DNA from 3 places in the Cytobacillus pseudoceanisediminis genome. Region 1 is predicted to be linked to each of the others. Evidence: riboswitches for the same ligand, from Rfam matches in the RefSeq annotation. Region 1 holds a riboswitch; each other region holds the start of a gene.

What was found. A riboswitch is a leader RNA that binds a small molecule or an ion and turns the genes downstream of it on or off. The one in region 1 is predicted to bind cyclic di-GMP.
Region 2: it holds a riboswitch for cyclic di-GMP, as region 1 does, so the genes downstream of both, M5V91_RS23925 (methyl-accepting chemotaxis protein) here and M5V91_RS24815 (hypothetical protein) in region 1, are expected to answer to the same signal.
Region 3: it holds a riboswitch for cyclic di-GMP, as region 1 does, so the genes downstream of both, M5V91_RS16305 (anti-repressor SinI family protein) here and M5V91_RS24815 (hypothetical protein) in region 1, are expected to answer to the same signal.

Annotation. Positions count from the first base shown of each region.
Region 1 is NZ_CP097349.1:4,636,814-4,640,909, forward strand. It holds gene M5V91_RS24800 (DegV family protein) at 1-187, shown strand, start outside; partial or broken gene M5V91_RS24805 (ATP-dependent helicase ComFA) at 537-1,891, shown strand; partial or broken gene M5V91_RS30725 (double zinc ribbon domain-containing protein) at 1,899-2,078, shown strand; gene M5V91_RS30730 (ComF family protein) at 2,253-2,585, shown strand; cyclic di-GMP riboswitch class I at 2,659-2,745, shown strand; gene M5V91_RS24815 (hypothetical protein) at 2,795-3,034, shown strand; gene M5V91_RS24820 (EAL domain-containing protein) at 3,025-4,096, shown strand, end outside.
Region 2 is NZ_CP097349.1:4,445,506-4,449,601, forward strand. It holds gene M5V91_RS23920 (alpha/beta hydrolase) at 1-1,071, opposite strand, end outside; cyclic di-GMP riboswitch class II at 1,217-1,300, shown strand; gene M5V91_RS23925 (methyl-accepting chemotaxis protein) at 1,361-2,290, shown strand; gene M5V91_RS23930 (hypothetical protein) at 2,401-2,805, shown strand; gene M5V91_RS23935 (YwqG family protein) at 2,826-3,632, shown strand; partial or broken gene yhfZ (GntR family transcriptional regulator YhfZ) at 4,023-4,096, shown strand, end outside.
Region 3 is NZ_CP097349.1:3,036,481-3,040,576, reverse strand. It holds gene sipW (signal peptidase I SipW) at 1-140, shown strand, start outside; gene M5V91_RS16325 (CalY family protein) at 226-819, shown strand; gene M5V91_RS16320 (LPxTATN C-terminal sorting signal domain) at 891-1,601, shown strand; gene M5V91_RS30535 (DUF5658 family protein) at 1,763-1,918, shown strand; gene M5V91_RS16310 (hypothetical protein) at 2,053-2,319, shown strand; cyclic di-GMP riboswitch class I at 2,488-2,576, shown strand; gene M5V91_RS16305 (anti-repressor SinI family protein) at 2,606-2,752, shown strand; gene M5V91_RS16300 (helix-turn-helix domain-containing protein) at 3,042-3,365, opposite strand; gene mnmH (tRNA 2-selenouridine(34) synthase MnmH) at 3,546-4,096, opposite strand, start outside.

The sequences.
Region 1 (4,096 bases):
CGTAAAAAGCGGGGAGCCATACCAGGCTGTTATTATTCATGCCAATCGCGAAGCAGAAGCCCGCGAGTGGAAGGCAGAGCTTGAAGCGGAATATCCTAATGTTGAGTTTATGATCAGCTATTTTGGTCCGGTCATTGGAACCCATCTAGGTGAAGGTGCTATGGGGTTTGGCTGGGTGAAGAAGTAGGTTTTGTTTGAGTGCGCCATTCTTAAGGGTGGCGCAGATTTTTTTGGGAGGGGTGATGTGGATGTAAGGGTTTTGCAAATAGATCCAGGATTCCTGCAAATAGAATGTTTAATTTTGCAAATAGCAGCCTAAATCTGCAAATAGATCGGAGAACTTGCAAATAGAACCGCAAACTTGCAAATAGAGATACAAACTAATTAATCAAGAGGTGACCTAATTGAGATTTACCCCTAATATGACCCCCTATATAAACGATTTTCCTCCAGAAAGCCTCACGATATCCTCCATTGACACCATTCCGAAGCAGCCACTCAACGAAAACTATTCATATAACAAAGAACTCCAGCAAATCCTCTGCGGAAAACAGCTTCTATTCGAAAACTTACCGCATTCAATTGAAGAAATCCATCAGCACTTTGAAAATGGCTATATTTCTTACCGAAAAGGGATAATTAAGACCAAAAGCAAGATAGTTTGTGCCAGGTGCGGCAATAAAGATCGTTCACTGTTTGCAAGTTTTCCCTGTGCCCGATGCGGTGAGAAAGAATGTACCTACTGCCGGAAATGTATCATGATGGGACGGGTCAGTGAGTGCACTCCTCTGATTGGATGGTGCGGACCTGAGCACGTTCGGGAGCTAGCTGAACATCCCCTGATATGGGCAGGCAACCTTTCACCCGGGCAACAAATTGCCTCTGACCAGGTAAAGCAGGCTGTAATCGAAAGCAAGGAATTCCTCGTCTGGGCTGTCTGCGGAGCAGGAAAAACAGAAGTTCTATTTGAAGGAATCAATGCTGCCCTTGCCTCTGGAAAAAGAATCTGCATTGCTACTCCGAGAACAGATGTTGTACTTGAGCTTGGTCCGCGGCTAAAAGCAGTTTTCCCCGGTATTCAGGTGGCTGTCCTTTACGGCGGCAGTGAAGGCCGCCACCTTCAAGCTCCTTTGACCATCGCCACCACCCATCAGCTCCTCCGCTATTATAAAGCTTTTGACACCGTAATCCTTGATGAAGTGGATGCCTTTCCTTATACGGCAGACGAAACCCTGCAGTATGCCGTCCGCCAATCCCGGAAAGAAACCTCCTCTATGATCTATTTAACTGCCACCCCCAGTCAAAAATGGCAAAATGAATGCCGCAGCGGAAAAAGAAACTTTGTCACTATCCCGGCTAGATATCATCGTCATCCATTGCCTATACCGGCTTTCAAATGGTGCGGAAATTGGGAGAAATCACTAAAAAAAGACAAACTCCCGTCTGCAGTTACCCAATGGATCAAGAAGAGGCACGACAACCGGAAGCAGTTCCTGCTCTTCCTTCCAAAAATCGATAAAATGGAAAAAGTCCTCACCATCCTTCGTAAAACCTATCCTAAAATCCAAGCTGTCCACGCGGAAGACCCCGATCGAAAAGACAAAGTCCAAATGATGCGCAATAAAGAGATCCCCATGTTACTCACAACGACCATCCTGGAAAGAGGGGTTACCTTCCCTAATATTGATGTAGCAGTATTTGGAGCAGAAGACCGTATTTTTACCGAAAGCGCTCTTGTTCAAATTGCCGGCCGTGTTGGAAGAAGCTCTGAATACCCGAAAGGAGAAATCACCTTTTTCACTACGGCAAAACCGAAAGCATGGTCAATGCGCAAAAACAAATACTCAAAATGAACACTGAAGCCAAAAAGAAAGGACTGATCGACCATTAACTGCTTAATATGCCATGAAGAAATCCTTTCAGCTGTCAGCTGGACAACTCTCTGGTCGCGGCCAAAAGAAAATCATTTATGCCAATGCTGCACCGATAAACTCCCATTTATCAATGGCGATACTTGCAGTAAATGCAGCCGGCCCTTCAGTAACTTAGATCCTCAATTTCGAAAAGGGAACCTTTGCGCAGATTGTCTAAGGTGGAACGGGGATCCAGAATGGTCAGGGCAGCTTCTGAAAAACAATTCCCTTTTTATATACGATGACTTTCTGAAAGAAACTATAGCCCGCTATAAGTTCCGGGGCGACTATATTTTGTCGAGAGCTTTTTCTCCTATCATTAGGGAAAAGCTGAGTAGCGTGGAATTCGACTATCTCGTCCCAATCCCTCTAAGTCCCCAAAGGATTTATGAACGAGGCTTCAATCAGTCTGCAGCACTCATCCATGAGGCAGGCTTTACCGTGACGGAACCGCTGCAGCGAATTCACTCAGAAAAGCAATCTAAGAAATCGCGAATGGACCGAATTCATTCGCACCAGGTCTTCCAGCTGCAAAATCTCAATATCAAGAATAAAAAAATTATCCTAATTGACGATATCTATACTACCGGCTCAACTCTATATCATGCAGCGAAAGTTCTTAAAGCAGGGGGTGCTGCTTCAGTCTGCTCGGTTACATTAGCAAGAGGATAATGGATGGAATTAATTACAAGTTGATGTTTTTGATCTGGATAGTTATTAGGAAAATAATCCTATGTTAAAATATTCTAATCCAGGGCAAATTTTACGAAAGTAAAAGACGCAAAGCTGCGGGCCTAAAGCAGGTTTCTGCCATGGCAGCCGGGCTGCACAGAAGAAGAACTATTTTCGTTTGCCTTTTTTATTGGAAAGGATGTTTTGAAGTGGACGAAATAAACTCACAGGATGGTGAAAACACCACTAAAGATACTGCTGAATATAACAGTCAGCAATTGGAATTGACGAAAATAAAAAATAACCTGAACCAGGCTCAGAAGATCGCAAATATTGGGAGCCTGGAGTACGATATTGAAAACGATAGAGGGTTTTGGTCAGATCAGCTGTTCCGGATATTTGGGCTAAAGCCTCAAAAAGGTTTTTTCCGGACTACAAAATGTATTTGAGTTATCTGCATCCAGACGACCGGCCGGCTTTTGAAAATCAGTTTACTCGACTGTTAGAGGAAAAGGACAGTGTGGATCTGATATGCCGGATCATTAGGCAGGATGGAGAGGAACGGTATATTCATCATCGTGCGGACTATTTTGCAGGAGAAAGCGGATCACCGAAAATCGTTGCAACGATTCAGGATATAACTGAAAAAAGGCGCATGGAAGAGAAGCTCTATGAAAACGAGCGGAAAATAGGACAAATCTATGAAAATCTTGATGTTGGCATTTATTCCGCCGATTTAATAGAAAGAAAGGTATTTCATTTCTCAAGGGGAGTGGAAGGCATTTTCGGGTACACAGCCAGTGAGCTGATTGACAATTTCGATTTATGGGACGAAGTGATCCATCCAGACGACCTGCAAAGTCTGGAAGCCAATCGGGTAAATCTTATTCATGGGAAGAGCGTTCGCTGCCAATATCGTATCTTCCATAAATCCGGTGAGCTTAGATGGGTGAATGATCATAGTATCCCCTATTTAGATGAAAGGGGCGAACTTATCCGGGTTGATGGCTTTGTAACAGATATAACAGAACAAAAATGGCTTGAAAAGAGAATGAGGCGTATGGCATTTTATGATCATTTGACCGATCTGCCGAACCGCCGGTACTTTGATCAGAAGCTGCAGAGCCTTATTGAAGACGATGAACAACAGAATTTCGCTGTCTTGTTCTTTGATCTGGAACGGTTAAAGCAGATTAATGATACCTTTGGACATTCCTCAGGAGATGAACTTCTTAGGCTTGTTTCACATAGAATTAAGGAGAAGCTAAATTCAGTCTGTTTTTCAGCAAGAATTTCCGGTGATCAATTTGCAGTTATAATGGAATATATCCAGGAAAAGGAGGATCCTGCGCAATTAGCAGATTCCATTAATCAAATTTTCTCTGAACCATTCCACATCGACAGCTTTGAGCTTAATATTACCCCTTCTATAGGCATTAGTTTATATCCGGATAATGGAAGAACAGCTGATGAATTAGTCAGAAATACGGAATCTTCCCTGTACCATGCCA
Region 2 (4,096 bases), 190 kb from region 1:
CCAATGGGTACGGCCTGGGGCTTCCGGATCGAAATGGTCCCGATAGATATTCAGCGAGACAAACCAGTATACCTGATCATGATAGGCCCATAGTTTTTCCGATCCTTTGGGCAATCCAGCTTTGTATAGCTCTTTAATCGCTTTCTGCTTTATTTTGCCGCTTCCAAACAAAGCTTCCTCCGCATGATTCACTACGGTGGTCAGAGAACTGATTAAATTTGGCTTTTCTTCCGTCCATAACACGCCTTCCCAATCAACTCCTCCATCAAAAAGACGCGGTTCGCCAGTCTTCTCTGGATGGTCATTTTCAAGGGCATAGCGCACGACGTATCCGCCATTGGAAATTCCCATCGCATATGTAGGAATTTTATGCACTGCCGATACTAAATCGCTCGCCGGGTCAGTAGAATCTGCCGGATCGATCAGACCATCGGAATAATGGCTGACTAAGTATCGCTGTGCGGCTTTCGTAACCTGCCGGAACCGCTGGTGCCATTCTGCTACGCTATCATCCTCAGCGGCTAAGGCATTCTTTACTTTTGCAAATGGATCAGCTGAATCAGCGTCACCCTGGGTGCCTTTATCAATCGCTGCAAAAGCATATCCTTTTTCCAGGACATAGTCGCTGAAAAGCAGGTCGGTTGATGTTTCATTTCTTGTAGCCGGGATTCCCGAAACAACCAGCCGGCCATTCCAGTGATCCGGAACCCTTATGACAAACTGGGCATCTTCAAAAATACCATTTACCTGTGTTCCCGTTACAGAAGAAGGCTTATACATTTGATGCCATCCGGTTCCTTCCTCGGCATTTCCCCAGAGATAAGGAGCAAGACCGATGTTTCCGTAAAGGGTCGCCTGCTGATATTGGAGGGGATTCTTGGTGGTCAGCCAGTTGTTGTTCACACCATCAAAGTATTGTTCCGTTACTGTATGCGCACCAGGTATTATGGCCTGGTTTTCCGCAGCAGTTTGCTCGGCAAAACTTCTTTCCGGAAAAAGTGAAAAGCTTAAAGCAGATGCCAGTGATAACGCAATTAGCTTATTTTTCAGATAAATCAATCCCTTCTGCATAATCTCTTACAGTTCTATTCTACTTTTACTAATTATGGGAATCATGGGTCTTAGTAATTAATTATTTGAATTTTCAGTATAAATGAAAGCAGAGCATTGAGAATTGTGATGACTGACCGATGCTAGTACTATAGCCTTACATGCGGGACAAGTTGGAAGCAATGGGAATTCAAGTAGATATGGGCGCTTTAATGAATTCGAGCTAGTAGCGCAACCGGCCAGCACTTACATGGGACCAGTCCCCTTGTAGGGATATGTTCTGACAACCTTTTTTGAAAAGAGGAAGAGCATGCTTACAACTTATAAGCCTAGTCATTTTAAAAGCACACAGGTTCTTGAAAAAGAAGCTGTTTTGGCTGCAATTGAAAATTCTCTGGCTATGATTGAATTTGATAGTAACGGGAAAGTGCTGTGGGCAAATGAGAATTTTGCCCGCACTGTCAAATATCGTGCAGAAGAAATGCCAAATATGATGCATAAGCAATTTTGCACCCCTGAATTTGCCGCCAGCAGGGAATATCAGGAGCTTTGGAGAAATCTGCGCAATGGCAAAAGCTTTCAGGAAAAAATTCAGCGTGTGAACAAGCAAGGAGATCTTATCTGGCTCGAAGCGACTTACACACCGGTATTTGGGAATGATGGCAGTGTAGAAAGTGTTGTAAAGGTTGCTACGGATATTACAGAAAGGGAAACGAATACAGCGCAGGTAGCATTCCAGCTTCAGGCAATGTCAGAAGCCCTTAGTGAAAAAGCAAAAGCTGGAATTGAAAGAAGCAAAGAGGCAGCTCAGGCAATAGCCAAGCTCGTTTATGAGTCCAAAGGGAACCTGGAAATTCTCCATTCTCTCAAATCACAGACACAATCCATCGGCAGCATCGTAAAAACAATCCGTGAAATCGCGGCCCAAACGAACCTCCTGGCATTAAATGCAGCTATTGAAGCAGCACGTGCCGGCGAACATGGCAGAGGCTTCAACGTCGTTGCCGGAGAAGTGCGAAAGCTCGCAAACCGGGTGCAGGACTCCATCCAGGAAGTCAGTGCCCACATCAAAGGAATATCAGATGAAATCAACAAAATTAGTGACGCAACTCTGCAATCACAGTCAGGCATAAGTGAAAACCAGGTTCATAATGAACATGCTGTATCTGCTTTTAAAGATATCGGGGAAGCTGCAAGAAAGCTGGATGAACAGGCGAAGGGTTTTAAGAGTATTTTATAGGAAAATGTGGGCTGCTTTATAGCAGCTCTTTTTTCTGCAGATAGGAAGAATGGATGAGGCTGGCGAATTTACATATATTCTGTTTATTTTTGATGAGAGAAGATGTTTTTATGAAATATTTCCACAGGACATTCACTTCAGAGTTAAAGGGGAAGATTCATAGAATTGAAAAGGAACTAAAAGAACAAATTGAAAAGCTTCTAAGAGAGAATAAAGCGGCTTTTTCAAAGAAAGGCCTGAAACTCGAGGCTGAATTTAATCAGGAGGGCAGAGATGTTTTCCAGCCTGGATACAGTTCCTCCATTTCACTGGGGATTTCTGATAAAAGAGGGGATCTCATAGATGTAAAAATCATTAAAATTTGGGAATGCGAATACTTTTTTCTTGGAATGCCGGTATCGAAAAAAATCCCTGGAAGCAAGTTGTTTGGGGAGCTTCTGGATGAATCTTCACAAGAAATAACAACGGAGTTAGAACAATGGATAGCTGAATTTTGGGATGAACTTACCAATTAAGAGAAACAGGAGGAAAAAGTATGGGAAATCAATCTTTAAAGCTGCCTAAGGAATTTGAAAAACATCGGAGCGAATTAGAAAAAACAGTTAAATCGTTTGTCTGCATACATGCAGAAAGAGGGGAGACCACACTTTATGAAAGCAAGTTCGGAGGAAAGCCCTACCTTCCAAAAACGAGCGAACATCCAAAGGATGAGCAGGGAAATTATATGAATCTATTTGCGCAAATCAATTTCGAAGAAGTTCCTCACATTGAGCCTATGCCTGAGAGCGGAATTCTTCAATTCTATCTCTCGCCGGCTGATGATATGTACGGACTTGATTTTGATAACCCGGCTGATCAAAAAAATTTTCGGGTTGTTTATCATCCAAATGGCGTGAAAGATGAGTCAGACCTTGTGACAGATTTTTCGTATATGCCTGATTTAGGTGATGAATATGATCCGATAGTCCAGGAAGCAAAGATGATTTTTAACCTTAAGTTCGCTCCTGTACCTGCTGAGGATTTCCGATTTGAGGACATGGTCAAAATTGACTTATTTGAATCCATCGATCATCCGGATTATGAGGATTTATATGAGCTTTACTCCGAGGAATTAGGTGCAGAGGGCCATAAAGTTGGCGGCTATCCCTACTTCACCCAGCAGGATCCTAGAGAAAAAGGGGACCCAACAGGTGATTATAAGATTTTGCTATTCCAGGCGGATACGGACGATGATATTGAGCTGATGTTTGGGGACAGCGGTGTTGCCAACTTCTTTATTAAGGAAGAGGATTTGCGGAAGAGGAATTTTACAGATGTTCTTTATAATTGGGATTGCTGCTAACGTACCAACCCCCAATTATGAGGAGATAACTGAATGGGGGGTTCACATTTGGACAGAAAAAGGATAAACCTGAGCGGCTGAGTCCGAACCTGAAGCGCCCCTTCGGACAGAAGAAGCAGAAATTCGGGCGAGTGAGTCCGAACATTTAGCCCCTTCGGACAGGAGAAGCAGAAACCCGAGAGATGGAGTCTGGACATGGCAAACTAATTGTCCGCGGTGGAAATCAACAGACTCATTTACAAGCGAAACCCCTATCTAAGAAGAATAAAGGAAATTAGCAATATTAAATTGCGGAAAAGTTAGAAAACTCTTGAATTAATAAAAAATAACCGCTACACTTATAATATACAGTTTTTCGTATATTGATTAAAGGTAAAGAGGTATTACATTATGAGCCGTATTTGGGAAAGTTTATATTCAAAGAATGGGCTGGCTGCAAAGTTTATTGCAAAGGAGCTTATTCA
Region 3 (4,096 bases), 1.6 Mb from region 1:
AATCGAAAGAAGGAAGTGCCATCTTGCTTATTGGCCCTGGCTTACTGCTCCTGGGGTATGCAGCATTTAGCATCTTCCAGACTATAAGAGAAATTGATCCTAAAAGCAGCAAAACGGATTCAGAAGAAAAAACAGCTTAATTTGGTTGAACTCCCTATAGAAATACAGGGGTCAATATATAAAATTATACATACCCAAAAAGGGGTAAGAGGAGGAAGCTTTATTATGAATCTTAAGAAAAAATTAGGTATGGGAATTGCATCAGCAGCTTTAGGTATTTCATTAGTTGGTGGGGGGACATTTGCATATTTTAGTGACAGTGCAGAAGCCACTGCTAAATTTGCAGCTGGAACATTGGATTTAAGTGTAAGTCCAACAACTATTATTGATGTAAATAATATTAAACCAGGAGATACTATGCTCCGCTCATTCAAATTAGTTAATGGTGGTACCTTGGATATAGCTACAATTGATTTAATGACTGATTATAAAGTTAATGATGCAAATGGAAATAATGGGGATGATCTTGGGAAACATATCCGTGTAAATTTCTTAATAAATGCTGATAAATTAGACGCGCCAATTTGGTCAACAACACTTTATGATCTGAAAAATTCAAGCCCTGATGTAATTGCTGGAAACTTCTGGAGTGGTTGGTTTGCAGAAAATGGAGGAAATTTAGCAGCAGGCACTTCTGATACTCTTTATGTACAATATGAGTTTGTAGAAAACAATGCTGATCAAAACGAATTCCAAGGAGATTCTTTAGAACTGAAATGGACATTTGACGGTAAGCAAGGCGCTGGTGTTGCAAGATAATTATTTTTCAGAACAAAGGGTGGGAATTAATTTCCCGCCTTTTGTTAAATCTATCGTTGTGAGGGAATGCCATGAAAGTTAAAAGTTTGCTGGCAAAACCTATAAAAATATTTATTATATATAGCTTTGTTTTCTTAATTGTTTTTGGAAACAAAACTGCAATAGCACTGGACAAGGAAATTGATATTAATACGAACTTAGATAACTCAAATAGATACCTATTTAAAGTAGAAAACCTAAAACCAGGCGACTGGATGCCGCGAAATATAACGATAAAAAATGATGGCAATCAAGATTTTAAATATACTTCTAACATTGGAAAATCGAAGTCTATTAAAGGACTTTTTGAGGAATTAGAGCTTGAGGTTAAGAAAGATACAAAGATGCTTTACGAAGGAAAACTTAAGGATTTTAAAGGCTTCTCTCCCAGAGAATTAGGGAAGGGGACAGAAGAAACTTTATTTTTCCAAGTAACAATGCCAGAGCATTTGGGAAATGAATTTCAAAATTCCGCCGCAGAGGTTGAAATCATTTTTCTTGCGGAAGCAACAGGTGATTCTGGAACCGACAACGAGACTCCCGGATCAGGAGATAATAATTCTGGAGGGGGAACTAATACTTCACCACCATCAACAGATGCCACGGTAATTCCAGAGAAAGTGAATAAGCTCCCAAATACCGCAACTAATAATTATAATTTATTACTTATTGGTGCACTATTTTTAAGTACTGGAAGCGTAATTTTATTATGGCGTTATAGAAGGCTTCGGAGTGATACTTAGATTAAGGCCTGAGGAACTGATTCTTTAAGGCCTTAATTTTAATTCGTGTTTAGAACTTATTTAAGCAATTAATGAATATAATCAAATAGCTGCTCATTAAGCGGTGAACTTATGAAAAAAATCTGCAGTATCTTGCCTTCATTAATCTTCTGGATAGTCTCTTGACGTTCTTTGGAATTAGACTATGGCTGATTGAAGAAGTGAATCTAATAATGGATTTTCTATATACTATAGAACCCCTATTATTTCTTTCTGTTAAAGCTGTTTTTTCAGGCTTTTTAATTCTAAACTCAACTTCGACTAATTTTCCAACGTAAACCAAGGTAAAGAAGAGGTGCAGCTTATTTTTATTCATTCATATTAGTACTTCATGTTTTATGGATTTATGAAGATCTATCTTAATAACCGATAGAGTAAAAATACTATTCTTAGTCAAATAAGGAGGCTGAAAATGTACCGAAAGAACTGCAATAAATGCCACAAGCCTTCATACAGCAGCAGTGAATCGGGTGACTGGCTATGCCCGATATGCGGATCTAATTTAACGGATGAAGTCTTTCTGAATGCTATGACCCTCGAACCAGTCCACACGACCTTTAAAAAATGTATAAATCCGCATACCGATTCAATAAAACAAATCAGCAAAAATTTCAGAAAAAGAATCGGACTTTCCTACTACTCAAAAAAGAGTTCGACCATTAATAACAACTTCCTTTAAAAGATGAGGGGTACAGGTAATCAAAAGAACCTAGATCAATTAGAAATTTGTCGAAAATCAAATTAATTTAATATTAAAATAATTAATAAAAATTACAAAATCTGACAACGTTAGCAATACGGCCATAGTAGAATACATTTATGGTAAAAATTTCTTTGAGCCGATAGGCGCAGAAAAAGGCAAACTCATTGAAAGATGAGGACGCAAAGTCACGGGTCTAAGGTATTGGATGATACTACGATGGCTGGGTTGCCTGGAATACGATATGTATCCTGGGGGAAGAATTTTGACGGAGCAAAATGTAAAGGTCGAAGGAATTGATTTGGAGTGGCTGCAGTTAATTATGGAAGCAAAGAACCTAGGCCTGCAAAAGGAAGAAATTAGAGAGTTTTTACATAATAACAAAGCCAAAGAGCTTCTGATGGAAGCCTAATATCCGGTATTGCTAAGTATTTCTGTTAGAGGTATCTCTATATACGGAAATGCTTTTTATTTTGGCTGTTTTCGTAAAGTTTGTTGCTATTTAATAAATTGATTTAATTTACTGAGTTGATTGGAGCGGAGGGGACTTGACTCCTGCGGGAGGCTCCCGTTCCTCCCCGCGGAAAGCAAGTTCCCGCAGCGGAAATCAACGGGCAGAATAATAAGCAAAAACAACACACTATGAGAAAGGATCCTAATTTTGCAAAAAAAATAAGCCTGTACCTTCAGGCTCATTGCATCTATGATTTTTGTCCGCTTCTCCACTTATTAAAATCCAAAAACTCCCGAAATTGCTCCTTAGAAACACCAGACTCCATCGCTTCCTTTACAATTTTCATCCATTCTGAATCGAGGTCTTCCTTGTTGATCTGCTCATGGATCAGATGGTCCACGGGAACATTCAGAACACCTGCGATTTTCTCAAGAAATTGAATCGATGGATTAGTTTGCAGATTGCGCTCAAGCGAGCTTAAATATGATTTTGCCACACCGGCCTGGTCGGCAAGCTCGGATAAGGACATTTTCTTTTCCTGGCGAAGTTTTTTTACACGATCACCGATCATCGTATACCACACACCTTATTTTGTATGTAATAGGATTATATCATATATCTAGTTCCATATTAAGAACGATTTGTTCAATATTATTACCATCATACCACAGTGTCAACCGGTTTAAATAGTTAGTTATCTGTGATTTATAAAAATATATCTTTTGTCGCTCGCAAAAAGTAATGCTCCGCGTCAGAGGACGGGAGCATTTTGGTTTTCAATAATGTGAATAATTTGCTGTGCAGCAGCTTCCACATCATCCGCATTTACGTGGTGGAATTGGCCTTCATAGTCATGCTGTTTAAAAGCATAGCGCGGATCGTAATAGTGTTCTAATAAAAGCTTTATAAATAGCTCGTAGTTTTCTGCTTCAGCTGATTCATCCAGCTGCTCGCGGATTTCAGTATCTTTCAGACGTTTTTTAATAAACACAAGGCTTTCATCCACTTTCGGCTTGAACCATTCTTCTCTTTGATAAGGTTCCACATAGTCACGGAGGATACGCTGCACACGGGACTCCATGCTGGCAAACATATCAATATGAATACCAGTTTTTTTGGTATCAAGAAGCTCGTCCGGCTGAACAGCCTTTCCTATTCGCTTGCTTTCAGCTTCCATAATAATATAAGGGGAACCTTTAACCTCAGAAAGGGATTGATACAATAGTGCATCAAATGTTTTTTGTGTGCTGCCGTCTCCCATGCCAAAGGATCCGAAGATTGAACCGCGATGTCCTGCCATTT